DNA from 2 places in the Bacillus cereus group sp. BfR-BA-01360 genome. Region 1 is predicted to be linked to the other one. Evidence: predicted binding sites of a transcription regulator. Region 1 holds the regulator's gene; the other holds the start of a gene.

Region 1 (9,538 bases):
AGGGAAGACAGAAGCAGAAATTATAAAGGGACTTGGCTCGCCAAAAGCGATTGCAAAAGAGATGTTAGCCTTATATCGTTTTGATGAGATGAAAAAAGATCCGTCTGCATCAAATATAACAAGAGCTGTTACGTCGGTAGTTGGGCTTAGTTTATTAAACTTCATTATTGTATTAGGACCTTTAATTACAATTGTAAGTTTTATATTCTCACTGTGGATTGGAGGGATTTCCTCCGTTATAGCACCATTCCTAGTCGTGATTAAGATACTAACTGGCACTTTTTTATGGCTTGATATATTTGTTTCTATTACATTTTTTGGGATTGGATTATTAGTATGTATCGGTGCTTACTACTGTACAAAATGGTTTAAAAATCTTTGTATACGTTACGTCAATTGGAATCTCAAAATGATTAGAGGGGAAAAATAAGATGAAAAAAATAATGTTAGTAGCCATTGTTTGTATTGTAGTTGGCATTATTGGTATATCACAAACATATTCGGAGATGGTAGATGCGGCGGAGCAGAAAGAAACGGAAAAAGTTATAAAAAATGAGGCAATTAAAAATGTAGATATTGAATTAGATGCTGGAGATATTGTGATTCAAAAAGGAAAGGATTCTTCTTTCTATGTGAAACAGTCAGGAAATATTGAAAAACAAAGAGTGAGTGTTAATGAAGAAGGAGATGTTTTGGGAATAAAAGGGGAAACAAAAGAAGGATTTTTATTTGACTTTTCATTTTTATCTTCGGGGTTTAAAGCAACAAAGCTAACGGTTGTTGTTCCTGAGCGTACTTATCAAGAAATAAAAATGAAATCATCTGCAGGTGAGATTACAATAAGTGAGGTGAAGAGTGAACGTGTAGAAGCCTTAACTCTTGCTGGAGATGTTGCAATGGAGCGAGTGTCAGCAAAAACAGTAGAAGGCTCTTCAAAAGCAGGAGAAGTGGAAATAAACAGAACGAACGGTAAAGTCGTTGCCAAAACAGCTAGGGGAGATGTAAAGGTTATGGATCATGATGCAAAATACGATTTAGAAGCAAATTCAGAAGCGGGAGACATAGATATTCGTTTACTTGAGAAGCCTCAGAATGCAGTTGTGAGCGGTAAGACGTATGCAGGAGAAGTAGAAATTTTTCAAACAGAGGACAGGAATGTTACATTTGGCGATGGTAGTGTGAAAATCACAGGAAAAACAGCTGCGGGAGATGTTAGCATTCAAGTGAATTAAACATAGACAAGTGAAGATCATTTTCGTTTTATATAATGGAAAGGAAAGAACGTTAAAACGCGACTGTTCATGCAAAGTACAGATTTTTAAGGAAGATGCCAGAGACGTCACATTTAGAAATGACGGTGTGCAAATTGAGAGGAAAACAGCTATGGACGATGGTATAATTAACGTACATTAAAAAATAGACCATTTTGGTCTATTTTTTAATGTAGGTCACGATATACACCAATTACTTTTCCGATAACAGAAACGGTATTTAAAATAATTGGTTCTAAAGAAGAGTTTTCTGGTTGTAGACGGAAGTGATCTTTTTCTTTATAAAAGCGTTTAACTGTGGCTTCATTATCTTCTGTTAGAGCGACGACAATCTCACCATTGTTTGCGGAATGTTGCTGACGAACAACAACTAAATCTCCATCAAAAATACCAGCTTCAATCATACTATCTCCAGATATTCGTAGCATGAATACTTGATCAGCTCCAGCAATGATACTTGCAGGGAGTGGGAAATGTTCTTCCACACTTTCTACAGCTGTAATCGGTAATCCAGCTGTAACTTTTCCGACAATTGGTACTTGAACAACAGATTGTGTACCAATTTCGATTCTTTCTTCTCCTAAAATTTCAATCGCTCTCGGTTTCGTTGGATCGCGTCGAATATATCCTTTCTCTTCTAGACGTGATAAATGTCCGTGCACTGTAGAACTAGAAGCAAGGCCGACTGCTTGACCAATTTCACGTACGGAAGGCGGGTAACCTTTTTCCTGTACTTTCAGTTTAATGAAGTCGAGAATGTCTTGCTGGCGTTTTGTTAACTTTTCCATTTTTTAACACCTCGTTTTTTCGTTTTTCTTATTCATAAGTATACCATGTGAAAAAACATTCTACAAACATAAGTTCGAACATGTAAGAGATTTATGCTAAACTAATAAAAAAATCAAAAAGAGGAAGTGGGTTTTAAATGAATGCAATCATTTATGCTCGTGTAAGTACAACGAAAGAGGCACAAGAAACATCATTGGCACGTCAAAAAGATGAATTGTTGCATTTAGCTGAGCGATATCAAATGAATGTTATAAAGGTGGTTGAAGAACAAGCAAGTGGTTACACGATTGAACGTGAAGGAATATTGGAAATATTAGATATAATACGGGACGAGCAAATTGAGGTACTTCTTATTCAAGATGAAACAAGGCTTGGCAGAGGAAATGCGAAGATTGCTTTAATGCATTGCTTATATAAAGATGGAGTAAAAGTGTATACGCATACACATAACGGTGAATTGCAGCTGTCTGATTCTGATTCAATGGTACTTGATATTATTAGTATCGTGGAAGAGTATCAAAGGAAAATTCATAACTTAAAGATTAAACGTGGCATGAAAAGAGCGGTAGAAAGAGGATTTCGACCGGAGAAAAACTTGAAAAACCGACACTTGAGTACGGGGCGTGAGAAAAAAGAAGTGCCGATTGAAGAGATTGTTCGTTTGCGCCGCAATGAATTAACTTTTGAAGAGATTGCTGCGACACTTCGTGGATTTGGATATGATGTTTCTAAAGCTACTGTGCATCGCAGGTATGTGGAATATACGAAGCAATTGCTTGATAAACAAGACTAACTATTGTATGATAATAATCAGTTTTTAGTAGAAAGGGGATTCGAGATGCTAAGTCACGAACTCATTGAACGCATTAACTTCTTAGCGAGGAAAGCGAAGAATGAAGGTTTAACTGAAGAAGAACAACGGGAACGTCAATCGCTCCGTGAACAATATTTAAAAGGATTTCGCCAAAACATGTTAAACGAATTAAAAGGAATTAAAATCGTGAATGAAGAGGGGAAAGATATTACCCCAGCGAAATTAAAAGCGTTAAAAAAGAAAAATAATGTCAAGCTAAATTAAAAGATGGGACAAGCCCATCTTTTTTATTTTCATAGAAATATATAGTGGTGTAGTTTCTTTAGATCTTCATTTTATTACCGTCCAGTTCTGATTGAGAGTTGCTTCAACCACTTTTCTTTTCAATATATAGTTTGCAATGATTTCAGACATATCAATCGGTATGTCTTTTATAACCGGTTTATTTTGATACATAAAGTAGTTCCCGCCACCGCTTGCCCGGTAATTATTCATAACAACATCATACTCATCCGTAAGAGAAAGAGGCTTTCCTTTGTAATGTAGGGAAACAACTCTTTCTCCAACTGGTTTTGAAATGTTTAGTATGTATGAAATACCTTCCCACATATCATAATTATAATGTTGTGGCTTTGGCTTGATATAGGCAGGGGTTACAACAATCTCTCCGGTTTCATTCAATGAGAAATATTCAGCAGATCGTTCAAGCGCTTCCAGAATATTTTGTCCTGTAATGCGAATGACTTTTAATGTGTTTGGATAAATGTAATTAGAAACAATATCGCGCATTGTAATCTCATTTGGGAATCCGGGAGATGCATTGTGAAATAAACTTGTACAAGAAATATCAACTTCAGCTACGTCCATTTGTACTTTATTGATAAATTCGATAAAAGGATGATCCTGTAAACGAACTTGCATCGGATCATGAACTTTCATATCGCCAACAATTGTACCAATTGGTTGATCAAGCCATTTTTGCGTTCGCTCTTCATAGTCAGATACGAGTGAAAGTAACGTATGATCTGCCGGAACATCTTCTACAGATAGCAGTTCAGAACGACATGTTTTGATGGTCCACCGACTATTATTTTGTTCCAATTCTATTTGAACTTTCCCTAATGAATGGCCATTACATCCAGGTTGTAACACAGTTACACCATTTATTGTTTCGTTTTCGATGAAGCGGTGTTGATGACCAGTTAGTAAGATATCGATTCCCTCTATTTCATGACACATGGCAAAACCTTGATTTTCCCCTGTTAAAGTTTCCGTTGGTGCGCCGGACTGTAAATCTCTTTCAAATCCACCGTGATAAGCTACAACTAATACATCAGGTGCTTCATGCTTATAAATAAAAGAAACCCATTTTTTTGTTGTTTCTAATGCGTCTTCAAACTGTAAATCTTGAATATGATGCGGTTGCTCCCAATTTGGAATGTAATGTGTTGTAACTCCTAAAATAGCGATTTTTATATTTGGTTCGATATGCTTGATCAAATAAGGCTTCCCAAAATAAGGTTTTTTTGTTCTTTTATCTAAAATATTTGCACAGAGATAAGGCATATTAGCATGTGAAACGGCTTTATTTAGTATGTCCATTCCGTAATTAAACTCGTGATTTCCAATAATGGCTGCATCATAGTGGATGTAGTTAGCAAGTATTGTCATCGGATTATCTTTATCACTTTCGTAAGTGGCATAGTGGTAAGTAAACGGTGTCCCTTGAATGAAGTCACCGTTGTCAATTACGATGACATGTTTATGCTGTGAACGCTCCTGCTGGATACGTGTTGCGATTTTTGCTAATCCAATTTCTGCGCTTTCGTTATTTCGGTAATGAAGTGGATAAACGGTTCCATGTATATCGCTTGTAAGTAGAATATTGACTTGTACAGTATGATGTTCTTTCAATCTCAATCATCCTTTTATATTATTTATACATTTATCATAACAAATAAATATAAATACGATTGTATATAATGTTTAGAATGTGTAAAGATTCTGTAAATAATACTTTGTGTTAGGAATTTTATGGTATATTTCTACGTGTTTACAGCTCGTCATTTTATGAATAAGAAAATGGAGGATTTCACATGTTAAAAAAAGTTTTCATGATGGGGGCGACGGCCATACTAGCAGCCAGTCTACTAAGTGGTTGTGGGACAAAGGAATCAAGTGCAACGAAGAGTGAAGAGAAGAAAAAAGGATATGTACCGAAAACATTAAATGTTCAGTTTGTTCCTTCACAAAATGCAGATACGTTAGAGGCGAAAGCAAAGCCGCTTGAAAAGTTGTTAAGTGATAAGCTCAATATTCCTGTTAAAGTTAGCGTTTCCACGAATTACAATACGATTGTCGAAGCGATGGCATCTAAACAGGTAGATGTAGGCTTTTTACCACCAACTGCCTACGTGTTGGCACATGAGAAGAAAGCAGCCAATGTCATATTACAGGCGCAACGATTTGGAGTAGACGATGAAACAGGTCAACCTACAAAAGATTTAGTAGACTTTTATAAATCTGAGTTTGTCGTGAAGAAAGAGTCAAATATTAATAGTATTAAAGATTTGAAAGGGAAAAAAATCGGATATCAAGATGTTACATCTTCTGCGGGATATGTTTGGCCAGCTGCAGTTTTAATGAAGGAAGAGATTGACCCATTAAAAGATGTGAAACCAGTTACATTAAAGGGACATGATCAGTCTATTATTGCTCTTTTAAACGGTGATGTTGACGCGGCAGTTGTATTCCAAGATGCTCGTAATATTGTTAAAAAGGATTATCCAGATGTATTTGATAAGACAAAAATTATAAAGTTCACTGAAAAAATTCCAAACGATACAATTGCGGTGCGTTCTGATTTAGATGCAGAATGGAGCAAAAAGCTGCAAGATGCCTTTATTGAAATTGGAAAAGATGAAGAAGGGCATAAAATTATAAAGGAAGTCTATTCACATGAAGGATATGTTAAGTCTGATGACAGTAAATTTGATATCGTTCGTGAATACGGAAAGAAAGTAAAAACACAGTAACTGAATAGGTGAACTGCCAATGTTGAATGGCCGACTAACGAAGCTGTAACGTAGTTTTTGTTAGTTAGCCGTTTTTCTGTTTCGTAAAACAAGTAGAAAGTAGGTAAGAAGTGTGATTGAGTTTCGAAATGTTTCGAAAATATATCCGAATGGTACAAGAGGTTTAAATAAGATCAACATAAAAATTCATAAAGGCGAATTTATTGTTATGGTTGGGTTGTCTGGTGCAGGGAAATCGACGCTCCTTCGTTCTATTAATAGGCTGCATGAAATTACAGAAGGTGAAATTATCATTGATGGACAATCGATTACGAAGGCGAAAGGAAAAGAATTACGACATATGCGCCGGGATATCGGAATGATTTTTCAAAATTTTAATCTCGTAAAACGGTCTACCGTGTTGAAAAATGTGTTGGCTGGACGCGTTGGGTACCATTCAACATTGCGTACCGTATTGGGACTGTTTCCGAAAGAAGATGTAGAACTTGCATTTCGAGCGTTAGAGCGGGTGAACATTTTAGAAAAGGCATATATGCGTGCTGATGAGTTATCAGGAGGACAACAGCAACGCGTTTCAATTGCGCGAGCCTTGGCACAAGAAGCAAAAATTATTTTAGCTGATGAACCAGTTGCGTCGCTAGATCCCCTGACTACAAAACAAGTGATGGATGATTTGAAGCAGATCAATAAAGAGTTTGGGATTACTACAATTGTAAATTTACATTCGATTGAATTAGCGAGGGAATATGCTACGCGGATTATCGGGTTGCATGCAGGGGAAATCGTATTTGACGGGACGGTAGAGGAAGCGACAGATGAAACATTTGCTGAAATTTATGGATCTTCTATTGAGCGGCATGAATTGCTAGGAGTGGCGGCGAAATGAGAGATGTAACAATGACTCATACAAAAAACATTCCGAAGCCGCCGAAGAAGTTAAAGCACATATTCACAGTGACTTTAATGATTGTATTACTTTGGAGTAGCGGCATACAAGTGAATGCATCATTTATGAAGCTTATAACAGGCTGGCCGAATATGATCGATTTATTAAAGGAAATGGTACCTCCAGATTGGAGCTACTTTCAAGTCATTACGACTGCTATTTTAGAAACAATTCGCATGGCGATTATTGGTACAACTTTCGGAGCTATTCTATCTATTCCACTTGCTGTATTAGCAGCCAATAATGTGTTTACAACTGCTCTTTTATATGGCCCAGCTCGGTTTGTGCTAAATTTTATTCGGACGATACCAGATTTATTATTAGCAGCCATCTTTGTTGCGATTTTTGGAATTGGTCCGCTTCCGGGAATTTTCGCTCTTATCTTTTTTTCAGTTGGAATCATTGCTAAATTATTGTACGAATCGATTGAAGCAATTGATCTAGGTCCGTTAGAAGCGATGACAGCTGTAGGAGCGAATAAAATGCAATGGATTGTATATGGAGTGATGCCACAAGTAATGGCGCAATTTGTTTCCTATGTATTATATACGTTTGAAGTAAATGTGCGAGCAGCAGCTGTTTTAGGCTTAGTTGGTGCGGGCGGTATCGGATTATATTATGACCGTACACTTGGTTTTTTACAGTATCAACAAACGTCTTCTATTATTATTTATACACTTATTGTTGTGTTGTTAATTGATTATATAAGTACAGTATTACGGGAGAAATTATGATGAACAAACCTACAGTGATTGTGCCAAAACCGAAGCAAATGAGTTTATATCGTTGGATGATCTTTATTGCATTGATGCTCTTATATATATGGGCATTTTCAGGAATACCTGTTGAGGGGATAAAAGATACAGCGGGACAAATTACAAAAGCGATTTTATCTGGGATCGTGAATCCAGATTGGACATATGTCTCTTTACCAGGTGGTGAAGATTTATTGCATGGTTTAGTGGATACATTAGCAATTGCCATATTAGGTACGTTTGTGTCTGCTTTTCTTTCTATCCCATTTGCATTTTGGGCAGCTAAAAATATGAATGCAGGGAAAGGAATGTCATCAATAGGAAAGTTTGTGCTTAGTTTTATTCGTACATTCCCTGAATTAGTTATGGCACTGCTATTTATAAAAGCAGTGGGACCAGGGTCTTTCGCAGGTGTTTTAGCATTAGGATTACATTCTATCGGTATGCTAGGGAAGTTGTACGCAGAGGGAATTGAAAATATAGAGAAGGGACCTATTGAAGCCTTGGTGACGAATGGAGCAAATCGTTTTCAAATCCTTTGGTATGCGGTATGGCCACAAGTATTACCCGACTTTTTATCTTATACGCTCTATCGTTTTGAGATTAATGTCCGATCTGCGGCGATTTTAGGTGTTATTGGGGCGGGCGGAATAGGTACACCACTTATTTTTGCATTAAGCTCAAGAAATTGGCCGAGGGTAGGAATCATTTTACTTGGAATTATTATTATGGTAATTATTGTTGATTTTCTTTCAAGTTCAATAAGAAAACGAATTGTATAGCAGTCGGATATGTATTGTTTCAGTATGCAGAAACAATACATATTTTTATAGGGGAAGAGGTAGGTGAAAAGATAAAAAATGAAGCAATAAGATATTTGTGTATAAATATACGGATAATTTATTTTATTTTTAATATAAAAACAAGGAAAAAGTATGACAGATTGAATGCCCATACATTCAAAGGATTGCGTTGTTTTTTTATAAAAAACAAAAAAACATCAACATATTTGTCGATACATGTTGTATAATCTTGCGTGGGAAGCTATCATATAAATGTATAAAACGTTTACTAATATAAGCGAAGGGAAGAATAGCATGTCACATTCAATCGAACAACTTTCTATCAACACGATTCGCACATTATCCATTGATGCGATTGAAAAAGCAAACTCTGGTCATCCAGGAATGCCAATGGGGGCAGCACCAATGGCTTATACATTATGGACTAAGTTTATGAAACATAATCCAAATAATCCAACTTGGTTTAACCGCGATCGTTTCGTATTATCTGCAGGTCATGGTTCTATGCTGTTATACAGCTTACTTCATCTATCTGGTTATGATGTAACAATGGATGATTTAAAGAACTTCCGTCAATGGGGAAGTAAAACACCAGGACATCCAGAATTCGGTCATACACCAGGTGTAGACGCAACAACTGGTCCACTTGGACAAGGTATTTCAACTGCTGTTGGGATGGCGATGGCAGAAAGACATTTAGCAGCGAAATATAATCGTGATGCATACAATGTTGTAGATCATTATACATACGCAATTTGCGGTGATGGTGATTTAATGGAAGGCGTGTCTGCTGAAGCATCTTCGTTAGCAGCACATTTAGGCTTAGGACGACTAGTTGTATTATATGATTCCAATGATATCTCATTAGATGGTGATTTAAATCGTTCATTCTCTGAAAGTGTAGAAGATCGCTATAAAGCATACGGATGGCAAGTAATCCGCGTTGAGGATGGCAATGATATTGAAGCAATTGCAAACGCAATTGAAAGCGCGAAAGCTGACGAAAAACGCCCAACGCTAATTGAAGTAAGAACAACAATTGGTTTCGGTTCTCCAAACAAATCAGGAAAATCAGCTTCGCATGGTTCTCCGCTTGGTAAAGATGAAACAAAATTAACAAAAGAA
Region 2 (9,538 bases), on a different contig from region 1:
CCAGGTCGTGAAGATGGATATTTCAGCAAAGAAACAGAATCAGCTGTTAAAGCGTTCCAAAATGCAAATCAGTTAGAAGCAACGGGAAAGCTTGATAAAAAAACAGCTGAAGCCATTCAAAATAAAATTATTGAAAAGATTCGCTCTGGTGAAAATGACTTGCAGCTACAAGCAGCATTAAAATTAATGGCGAAATAAGAAAAAACACAGGCAAAATGTGATGCCTGTGTTTTTTTATGCGTGTTAAACAAACGCTTGTTTAGTTGTGTTAATATAAAAAGAAAGAATGATATAAATGGTGGTGAATGAATTCGTGGAGGCGTGGGCTTTTGAAATTATACGAGCAGTTGGACGCTTTTTTTCGCATCCTGCTGTCTATATATTTGTAATAAGTAGTATTTTTGTTGGCTATTTACGTATATTAAGAGAACGAAAAGATTTTTCTTTTAAAGTATATGATCTTTGGTTTGAACTGCGAACATCTTTATTTGCTGGAATTGGATATGGGTTGTTTGCATCGATTATAACAATTGGGCTTGGACTTGTTGTATCAGAGGCAAGTATATGGATGATTTTGATTTGGACACTCATATTTGGATTAACGGCTTGGTATCGATATTTATCGGCAGCTTACACATTTGGAGCAGCTATTGCAGTTGTTTTATTATCTACGAATATACCAATCTCTCTGCTGAAAATAGGTTCAGGAGAAGAAGATACTATTGTATCACTTGCGATTTTACTTGGAATTATGCTCGTTATCGAGGGAAGGTTAATTTCGAAGAATGCAGTCCGATATTCTACACCGATGTTAAAAAGAAGTAAGCGCGGTTTAAAGGTTGGATTACATGAATCGAAGCGTATATGGCTCGTTCCAATCTTTATTCTTGTTCCAGGTGACGCTGTAACACAACTATTTTCATGGTGGCCTATTGTTTCAGTAGGTTCCCAAACATACTCTTTATTTCTTGTTCCATTTTTAATCGGTTTTATGAGGAAAATTAGAAGTTACGAGCCGAGAGAAGCACTGCTATTTACAGGAAGACGTGTATTTGGATTGGCTGCAATTGTGCTGGTTTTAGGCATTGCAAGTTATTGGTGGCATGTATTAGCCATTGTAGCGATGGGAGCTGCAATGCTTGGACGCTTTACAATTGCGATGCAGGAGCGAATTACCGATGAGACACGCCCCGCCTATTTTGCAACGCGTGAAGCTGGACTAGTAGTATTAGATACGATTCCAAATACTGTTGGTGCAGAACTACAGTTAAAGCCAGGAGAGATGATTACAAAAGTAAATGGTGTGATTCCAAAAACAGCCGAGGAATTTTACGCTGCTTTGCAAACGAAGACAACAGGAGCGTTTTGTAAATTGGAAGTACTTGATACAAAAGGTGAGCTTCGTCTTGCGCAAACGGCATTGTATGCAGATGGACATCATGAATTAGGGATTATATTTGTAGAACAAGATCATCAGTGGGATACAGAAGCTGTATAAAGCGAAAGACCTTCGAAATAGAAGGTCTTTTTTTATAGGCAAACGAAATAGTGATAAGAAACCAGCTAATATGTTGAACCACCTCTATTTCTTGGGAAATATGAAATATCTTGCTGAAATATAGGGAAGCTGATGCAGAGCTTCCGCATTTGTTCGTTTTGTTTCAATAGTTGATTATACAATTGTGCCTTTATCATTAGAAATGTCTCCTGGTGCATGAGCCTCTCCGATTATATAGCCCGTAAATGATGAACTGACGAAATCGAAAATGTATTGGAATTGAGCAATAAGTGGAAATGCTTTTCATGTTGGATGATCCCCTCCAACAATGACAACATACATTTGTTTCGATTTCATTTTTTCTTTGAAAGGAAGAGAGGCATCTTGAAAACTTTGAGACCAACGTTCAATAAAGTTTTTCATATGTCTGCTCATGCCATACCAGTATAGCGGTGTAGCAAAGGTAATTGTATGATGTGCGAGCATTTGTTCAACGAGGCTTCGATAGTCATCATTGAATGGTTGAAACCCTTTCGTATCATGACGTTGATCTGTAACGGGTTGGATATTGTAATTACGCAAATAAATTTGTGTTACCTGAATACCATCAATCATCACATGTGTAAGAGTTTCTGTATTTCTATTTGGTCGGGGACTTCCGTGTACAACGAACATAGAATCACTCCTTTTCTTTTGCTTGTTTTAGGAGTGAAACGTACCTTTTTAGATTTGTTTGAATGGTAGAGAATAAGGGGATTTGCCTTGTTACTTCAGTCAGTTTCTCTTCATAAAGTGTCAGAATACTACTGCATGGATTTTCATAAAGATTTGGCTCAATTTCTAGGCAGCACAGCATTCGTGCCGTCTCATCTAAATGTAAACCAATCTTTGGATAAGCTCTACCTTCTCGATAGCGTTCTCATCAAAATTACGATATCCATTGGAGAGGCGTTTTGAAGGCAGCATTCCTTTTTCTTCGTAGATATCGTAATGATCGTTCACTTATACTAGTTTGTTTGTAAAAGACTGTACATGGTCTAGAAAGACTTGAATAGCTTTGGAAGGAGTAAAATATTTACCGCGAACAATCGAGAAGGGACGAATAAGCTTCTCATTGGGGAGGGCAATATGGAAAAATTCTTTTGCTTCTAATTCTTTTCGAATTGTCCAGTTAGAAAGGATTGCAATGCCTAGGCCTGCACTAACCGCTTCTTTCACACTTTGAATACTACTAAATGTAAAGAATCGTTTCATCTTTAAATGATGCTGATGAATAAAGCGCTCACTATAAGCCCGTGTTCCAGATCCACTTTCTCGTAAAATCCAAACTTGATCTTGTAATGTCTGCTCATTTATTTCATTTATATAAAGCAATGGATGATTTGGTGGAACGATGAGCTTCATTTCATCTTGCATAAAGGGTTCTACGTCTATGTCGGCATATACAACTTGTCCTTCTACTAAACCAATATCAATTTGATTCGAGCGAAGGCTTTGAAGCACTTCTTCTGTATTGGAAATGAACGTATGCACTTCGACGTAAGGATTTTCCTTAGCATAGGGTGCTAATATTTTAGGGAGTAAGTATTCGCCAATTGTAAAACTAGCACCAATGCGGAGTGTTCCTGTTACAACGTTATGTAGGTCGTTAATTTCCTGCTTTGCTTCGTCATAAAGAGAGAGTATCTGCTTTGCATAGGTATATAAAATATTGCCAGCTTCTGTGACTTGGACATGTTTTGGAGAACGGTGAATCAGTATCGTGCCAAATTCATTTTCTAAATTACGAATATGCATGCTAACCCCTGGTTGAGAAAGGTTGAGCAGGTCCGCAGCATGAGAAAAATGCTGTTGTTCTACGACCGTAACGAATATTTTTAAAATGTCGACATTCATGATATGCCTCCCTTTATATTTTTTATTATGAAACTCTTTTTATTTTATCATAAGTTTTTTTTATGATTGGGATTATATATTGGTATTAAACTTATTATTAAAGTTTTTCTATAATGGAAATAGATAGAACATGCATGTTCCAATATGATTATTGGAGTGGTACGAAGTGGAAGAAACAGTTGTTATACAAAAGAGAAAGCGTTTTGGTTTTTCGAAAGGAATTGGGATTACGCTATTTATTGCGATTGCTGCGAAATATTTAGCCAATTTTCCGCTTTTCAATATTATGGGGCAATTAGTGATTGCTATTTTAATTGGGATGATTTGGAGAGCGAAAATGGGTCTGCCTTCCGAAGCGATTGCAGGTACGAAGTTTGCGAGTAAGAAGTTGCTTCGCTTCGGCATTATTTTGCTCGGGATGCGTTTAAATTTAATTGATATTGCGAAGGCGGGGCCAAAGGTGTTAGTGATAGCTGTAATTATTATTACCTTTACGATCTTTGTGGTATATGGGTTAACGAGGATATTCCAAGTAGATAAGAAAATAGGAATCTTAACGGCGTGCGGTACGGCGATTTGTGGCGCGGCAGCAGTCGTGGCTATTGCACCGCAAGTGAAAGCGAAGGACGATGAAATAGCAGTTGGCGCGGCAATCATTGCAATTTTAGGCACAATATTTACACTCGTGTATACTTTATTATATCCAGTGATTCCTTTCTCCCCATACGGTTATGGTGTCTTTTCTGGAGCGACGCTACATGAAATTGCACACGTCATCGCTGCGGCCGCGCCAGGAGGAAGTACATCTGTTGATATTGCAGTGATTGTAAAACTAACGCGCGTTGCTATGCTTGTACCGGTAGCCATTTTAATTGGCCTATGTTTCGGAAAGAGCGAGAGCGGAAAGCCAAAAAGGTCGTGGCGTGATCTTCCAATTCCATGGTTCATTTTTGGATTTTTAGCGATGAGCGCGGTGCATTCACTTGGAGTGGTTTCAGAGCTTGTGGCGAGTTACATTGTCGTTATTGCCTATATGCTAATTGCAATGGCGATGGCAGGGCTTGGATTAAATGTAGAATTTCAAGCGTTCCGTAAATTAGGAAGCAAAGCATTTATAGCAGGGATGATTGGCTCCGTTTGCCTTTCTATTCTTGGGTATATTTTGGTTTATGTGATATAGAGAAAGGGGCGGCATAAGTTATATGCCCCTTTTTTATGTTTTGAAAAAATTCCCTTTATTTATTTTTAGAAAATATTTATAATCTATGTAAAGATATCTTTACTTTTAAAGGTGGAGCCGATGGGTGTAAAAAATCGAATTAAAGAATTAAGAAAAGAAAATCATATTACGCAAGTAGAAATGGCAAGGGCACTGCAAGTGACTAGGCAAACGATTGTAGCGGTTGAAAATCATCATTATAACCCAAGTCTAGAGCTATCGCTGAAGATTGCGAGATATTTTGGGATGAAGGTGGAAGAGATATTTACGTTAAAGTAAGGGAGTGAAACAAAATGAGAATGCAAGATGAATATGAGAGACATCAATCGGATAAAGCATTTAAATATTTAGGACTATTTTATGCGCTAAGTTTAGCGGTATGGGGACTATACAATTTAATCGTTTCTGGAAGTGCTGGTATGCCGTTTGTTCTTTTGGTGATTGGGCAGTTTATATATTTTTTAGTGAATTACTGGCCGAAATGGAAGTTTAGAAAGTTAGACGAGTAAAAGAGGACATACATAATGAAAAGACGGGTTGATGAATATGAGTGGTAGCTATGTTTGCATTATCATTGTTGCTGTTGAATTATCTTATTATTTGCTGTGTGGGCGTATCATAAAAAAGCTGGTTGCATGAGACATGTAACCAGCTTTTTGATAGGTGGGAGGTGCTGTTTTCTTGTCGTGATTTGTCGACTCGTCGATATTCTTTGTCGAAACGCCGATATAATTCATTTTGCGCCGATAAAAGCGGTTCAAACGCCAATATAATTTCATTTACCGCTAAAAGTACTACTGAAATGTTGAATTTTATGTACCAGCCATCGTCCACCCCATTTACCATCTCGCTTGACCTATGTTATTTTTTTACAAAAGTCCTTGAAAGTTACGTTACGTCATCTTTTACAATGAAAATGAAAGGGGGATGAGGATGATTTCGATTCAGGAACTGACCAAGGAGACCGGAGTTACGGTGAGAACACTTCGTTATTACGATCAAATCGGTTTATTAAAGCCAAGTGGCAAAACAGATGGAGGTCATCGGTTATATAGTGAAGTGGATGTTATTCGGTTGCAGCAAATTTTATTTTTAAAGGAAATGGGTTTCTCGTTAAAAGAGATTATGAATATGTTAGTAACAGATCTATATAGCTTAAAGGAGTCGCTAGAAAGGCAGCTGAAATTTGTTCAAGGGGAGCAACAGAAATTTGAACGAATGGAGAAAATGCTACAAGCTGTCATATATTCTACGGAGTTAGAAGGGGAAGTAAATTGGAACGTCATGTTTGAACTTATTCAACTTTCAAAGCAGTCCCCGCGTATACGTGAAAGATTTCAACAACAGGTATTTTCAGAGGAAGAAAAAAAGCTTCTGGAGAAATTACCAAATATGAGTGAAGACAATGAAAGTGTTCAGGAATGGATAAAATTATTGAAACAGTTACGTGGATATATGGAAGAAGGGAAGAAGCCGTCCCATGATGATGTGCAGGAAGCTACGAATCAATTAATGGTGAAATGTTTGGCGATGGCGGATGGAGATGAAGCCTTTTTAGATAAATTATGGGAAGTGCGGAAATCAAAAGAGGGCTCACAAAACATGAACATGTATCCAATGGAGGAGGAGTTTTTCGCATATATGGATGAAGCTTTTCGTATATACGATAAAAGGGAGCGAGGAAAATGAGTATACTGACAGAATATAGGTGGTACTTTTTAATTGGTGCGGAAATTGTATTTTGGATATCAGCGGTTGGATTTTTTATTTTGCGGTATGGGTTTCGGCTTCGAAAAGCAAGTTTTATCGCAGGGATTGTATTACTTTTAAACGAATTATTTATACTCGCGCTAGGCGTTCTTGACTACTATCAAACAGGTAAGTTTTCAAACTTTCAACTCATCACCATGATCATACTAATCTATGCGCTTTTATATGGAAAAAAGGATTTGCGAAAATTAGATATATGGGTACAAAAACGTATTGCAAAATGGCGAAATGAGCCGGTGCCTTATATTGAAGAGCCATCAGAATTGACTGGATGGGCTTATACAAAACAAGAACTAGGGCAGTGGGTGTTGCATTTTATTTTATTTATTACGGTTCATATTATCTTTTTCTTTGTGTATGGGCTTGTCCCATTGGAAGAATGGAAGAATTGGTTGGACGACGGGATTGTTTTAAATAAATCGGCAAGTCGTTTCAGCCAAGTGTGGGGAGTTGTTTTTTTTATTGATACGGTTATTACTTTTTCATATGTGATTTTTCCGAAGAAAGAGAAGGGGAAAAGAAAGTTGCTTTCTTAATAATGAAAGCAGCTTTTTTCATTTTTCATTATATATTGTCGAAAACTTTACCGAATATTTGTTCGTTTTCTTGGTTTTTTTATGGGCATTCGTGGTAAAATGGGAATACAGATTTTTTAGAGGAGGTCGGATTTGGTGGAACGTGAATTTGAAATTGTCTCAGAATACTCCCCGCAGGGTGATCAGCCGAAAGCAATCGAGCAGCTTGTCAAGGGAATTCAAAACGGTAAGAGACATCAAGTGTTGCTTGGAGCGACAGGAACGGGTAAAACATTTACAATTTCGAATGTAATTAAAGAAGTGAAAAAGCCGACACTTGTTATGGCTCATAATAAAACGTTAGCAGGACAACTGTATAGCGAGCTAAAAGATTTCTTTCCAAACAATGCAGTTGAGTATTTCGTTAGTTATTATGATTATTATCAACCGGAAGCATATGTACCACAAACCGATACGTTTATTGAAAAAGATGCACAAATTAATGATGAAATTGATAAGCTGCGCCACTCGGCAACGTCGGCTTTATTTGAGCGTGATGATGTCATTATTGTCGCAAGTGTATCTTGCATTTATGGTTTAGGTTCTCCAGAAGAGTATCGTGAGCTTGTCGTTTCACTGCGCGTTGGCATGGAGAAAGATCGCAACCAGTTGCTGCGCGAGCTCGTTGATGTACAGTATGGACGCAATGATATTGATTTTCAGCGCGGAACGTTTCGCGTTCGTGGCGATGTCGTAGAGATTTTCCCAGCATCTCTTGATGAACATTGCATCAGAATCGAGTTTTTTGGAGATGAAATTGATCGCATTCGAGAAGTGGATGCATTAACAGGTGAAGTATTGGCAGAACGTGAACATGTAGCGATCTTTCCAGCATCTCACTTCGTTACACGTGAAGAGAAGATGAAAGTCGCGATTGAAAATATTGAAAAAGAATTAGAAGAACGTTTAAAAGAATTAAATGAGCAAGGGAAACTATTAGAAGCGCAGCGCATCGAGCAGCGGACGCGTTATGATTTAGAAATGATGCGTGAGATGGGATTTTGCTCAGGGATTGAAAACTACTCTCGTCATTTAACACTCCGTCCTGCTGGTTCAACGCCATATACATTATTAGATTATTTTCCTAAGGACTTTCTAATCGTAATGGATGAATCTCATGTAACGGTTCCACAAGTAAGAGCGATGTATAATGGCGACCAGGCGCGTAAGCAAGTGCTTGTTGACCATGGGTTCCGCTTACCTTCAGCTTTAGATAATAGACCGCTTAAGTTTGAAGAGTTTGAAGAGAAAGCAAATCAAATTATATATGTTTCGGCAACGCCAGGTCCATATGAATTAGAGCATGCACCAGAAGTTGTAGAGCAAATTATTCGTCCAACTGGGCTCTTAGATCCGAAAATTGAAGTAAGACCAATTGAAGGACAGATTGATGACTTATTAGGAGAAATACAAGAGCGAATTGCGAAAAATGAGCGCGTTTTAATTACGACATTAACGAAGAAAATGTCAGAGGATTTAACAGATTACTTAAAGGATGTTGGGATTAAGGTAAATTATCTTCATTCTGAAATTAAAACGCTTGAGCGAATTGAAATCATTCGTGATCTTCGTCTTGGCAAGTTCGACGTACTTGTTGGAATTAACTTATTGCGAGAAGGTCTTGATATTCCAGAAGTATCACTTGTTGCGATTTTAGATGCGGATAAAGAAGGATTTTTGCGCTCAGAGCGATCACTCATTCAAACGATTGGCCGTGCTGCGCGTAATGAGAACGGTCACGTTATTATGTATGCAGATCATATAACAAAATCGATGCAAATCGCCATTGATGAAACGAAACGTCGTCGTGAAAAACAAGAGGCTTACAATAAAGAGCATGGCATCACACCAAAAACAATTCAAAAAGAAGTGCGCGATGTGATTCGTGCGACAGTAGCGGCGGAAGAAACAGAAGTATATGAAGCAACGGCAATGAAGAAAATGACAAAGAAAGAACGAGAAAAAACGATTGCGAAGATGGAAGCAGAAATGAAGGAAGCAGCAAAAGCTTTAGATTTCGAGCGTGCGGCTGAGCTAAGAGATTTAATACTAGAACTAAAAGCGGAAGGGTGAAGAGAGTGAGCAAAGACCATATCGTTGTAAAAGGTGCGAGAGCACATAACTTAAAAAATATTGATGTAACCATTCCGAGAAATCAACTTGTTGTTGTGACGGGACTATCTGGTTCAGGGAAATCATCATTGGCATTCGATACGATTTATGCGGAAGGGCAACGTAGATATGTGGAATCATTATCTGCGTATGCGCGTCAGTTTTTAGGACAAATGGATAAGCCTGATGTCGATACGATTGAAGGCTTATCTCCAGCGATTTCAATCGATCAGAAAACAACGAGCCGTAACCCGCGTTCAACAGTTGGAACAGTAACGGAAATTTATGATTACTTACGCTTATTATTTGCTCGTATTGGGACACCAATCTGCCCAAAGCATGGGATTGAAATTACTTCCCAAACAGTAGAGCAAATGGTCGACCGTGTTCTTGAATATCCAGAGCGTACAAAATTACAAGTATTAGCGCCGATTGTATCTGGGCGTAAAGGCGCTCATGTGAAAGTGT

The links. Region 1 encodes LexA, which represses DNA repair genes until DNA is damaged. Its sites were predicted from a motif close to CGAACATATGTTCG; they were not measured.
Region 2: uvrB (excinuclease ABC subunit UvrB) is a predicted target of LexA. The motif match lies at 6,971-6,984, and genes of this name have one in related genera.

The regions. Positions count from the first base shown of each region.
Region 1 covers NZ_JAKUFV010000010.1:85,245-94,782, forward strand. The annotation lists gene MR056_RS11660 (DUF1700 domain-containing protein) at 1-430, shown strand, start outside; gene MR056_RS11665 (DUF4097 family beta strand repeat-containing protein) at 432-1,232, shown strand; gene lexA (transcriptional repressor LexA) at 1,439-2,059, opposite strand; gene MR056_RS11675 (YneB family resolvase-like protein) at 2,197-2,853, shown strand; gene MR056_RS11680 (DUF896 domain-containing protein) at 2,899-3,138, shown strand; gene MR056_RS11685 (bifunctional metallophosphatase/5'-nucleotidase) at 3,205-4,788, opposite strand; gene MR056_RS11690 (phosphate/phosphite/phosphonate ABC transporter substrate-binding protein) at 4,971-5,909, shown strand; gene phnC (phosphonate ABC transporter ATP-binding protein) at 6,022-6,795, shown strand; gene phnE (phosphonate ABC transporter, permease protein PhnE) at 6,792-7,589, shown strand; gene phnE (phosphonate ABC transporter, permease protein PhnE) at 7,589-8,392, shown strand; gene tkt (transketolase) at 8,708-9,538, shown strand, end outside.
Region 2 covers NZ_JAKUFV010000012.1:17,403-26,940, forward strand. The annotation lists gene MR056_RS12520 (S41 family peptidase) at 1-198, shown strand, start outside; gene MR056_RS12525 (PDZ domain-containing protein) at 296-1,498, shown strand; partial or broken gene MR056_RS12530 (flavodoxin family protein) at 1,648-2,173, opposite strand; partial or broken gene MR056_RS12535 (MerR family transcriptional regulator) at 2,178-2,573, opposite strand; gene MR056_RS12540 (LysR family transcriptional regulator) at 2,501-3,394, opposite strand; gene MR056_RS12545 (YeiH family protein) at 3,561-4,574, shown strand; gene MR056_RS12550 (helix-turn-helix transcriptional regulator) at 4,695-4,892, shown strand; gene MR056_RS12555 (hypothetical protein) at 4,913-5,122, shown strand; gene MR056_RS12560 (MerR family transcriptional regulator) at 5,541-6,302, shown strand; gene MR056_RS12565 (hypothetical protein) at 6,299-6,919, shown strand; gene uvrB (excinuclease ABC subunit UvrB) at 7,055-9,031, shown strand; gene uvrA (excinuclease ABC subunit UvrA) at 9,037-9,538, shown strand, end outside.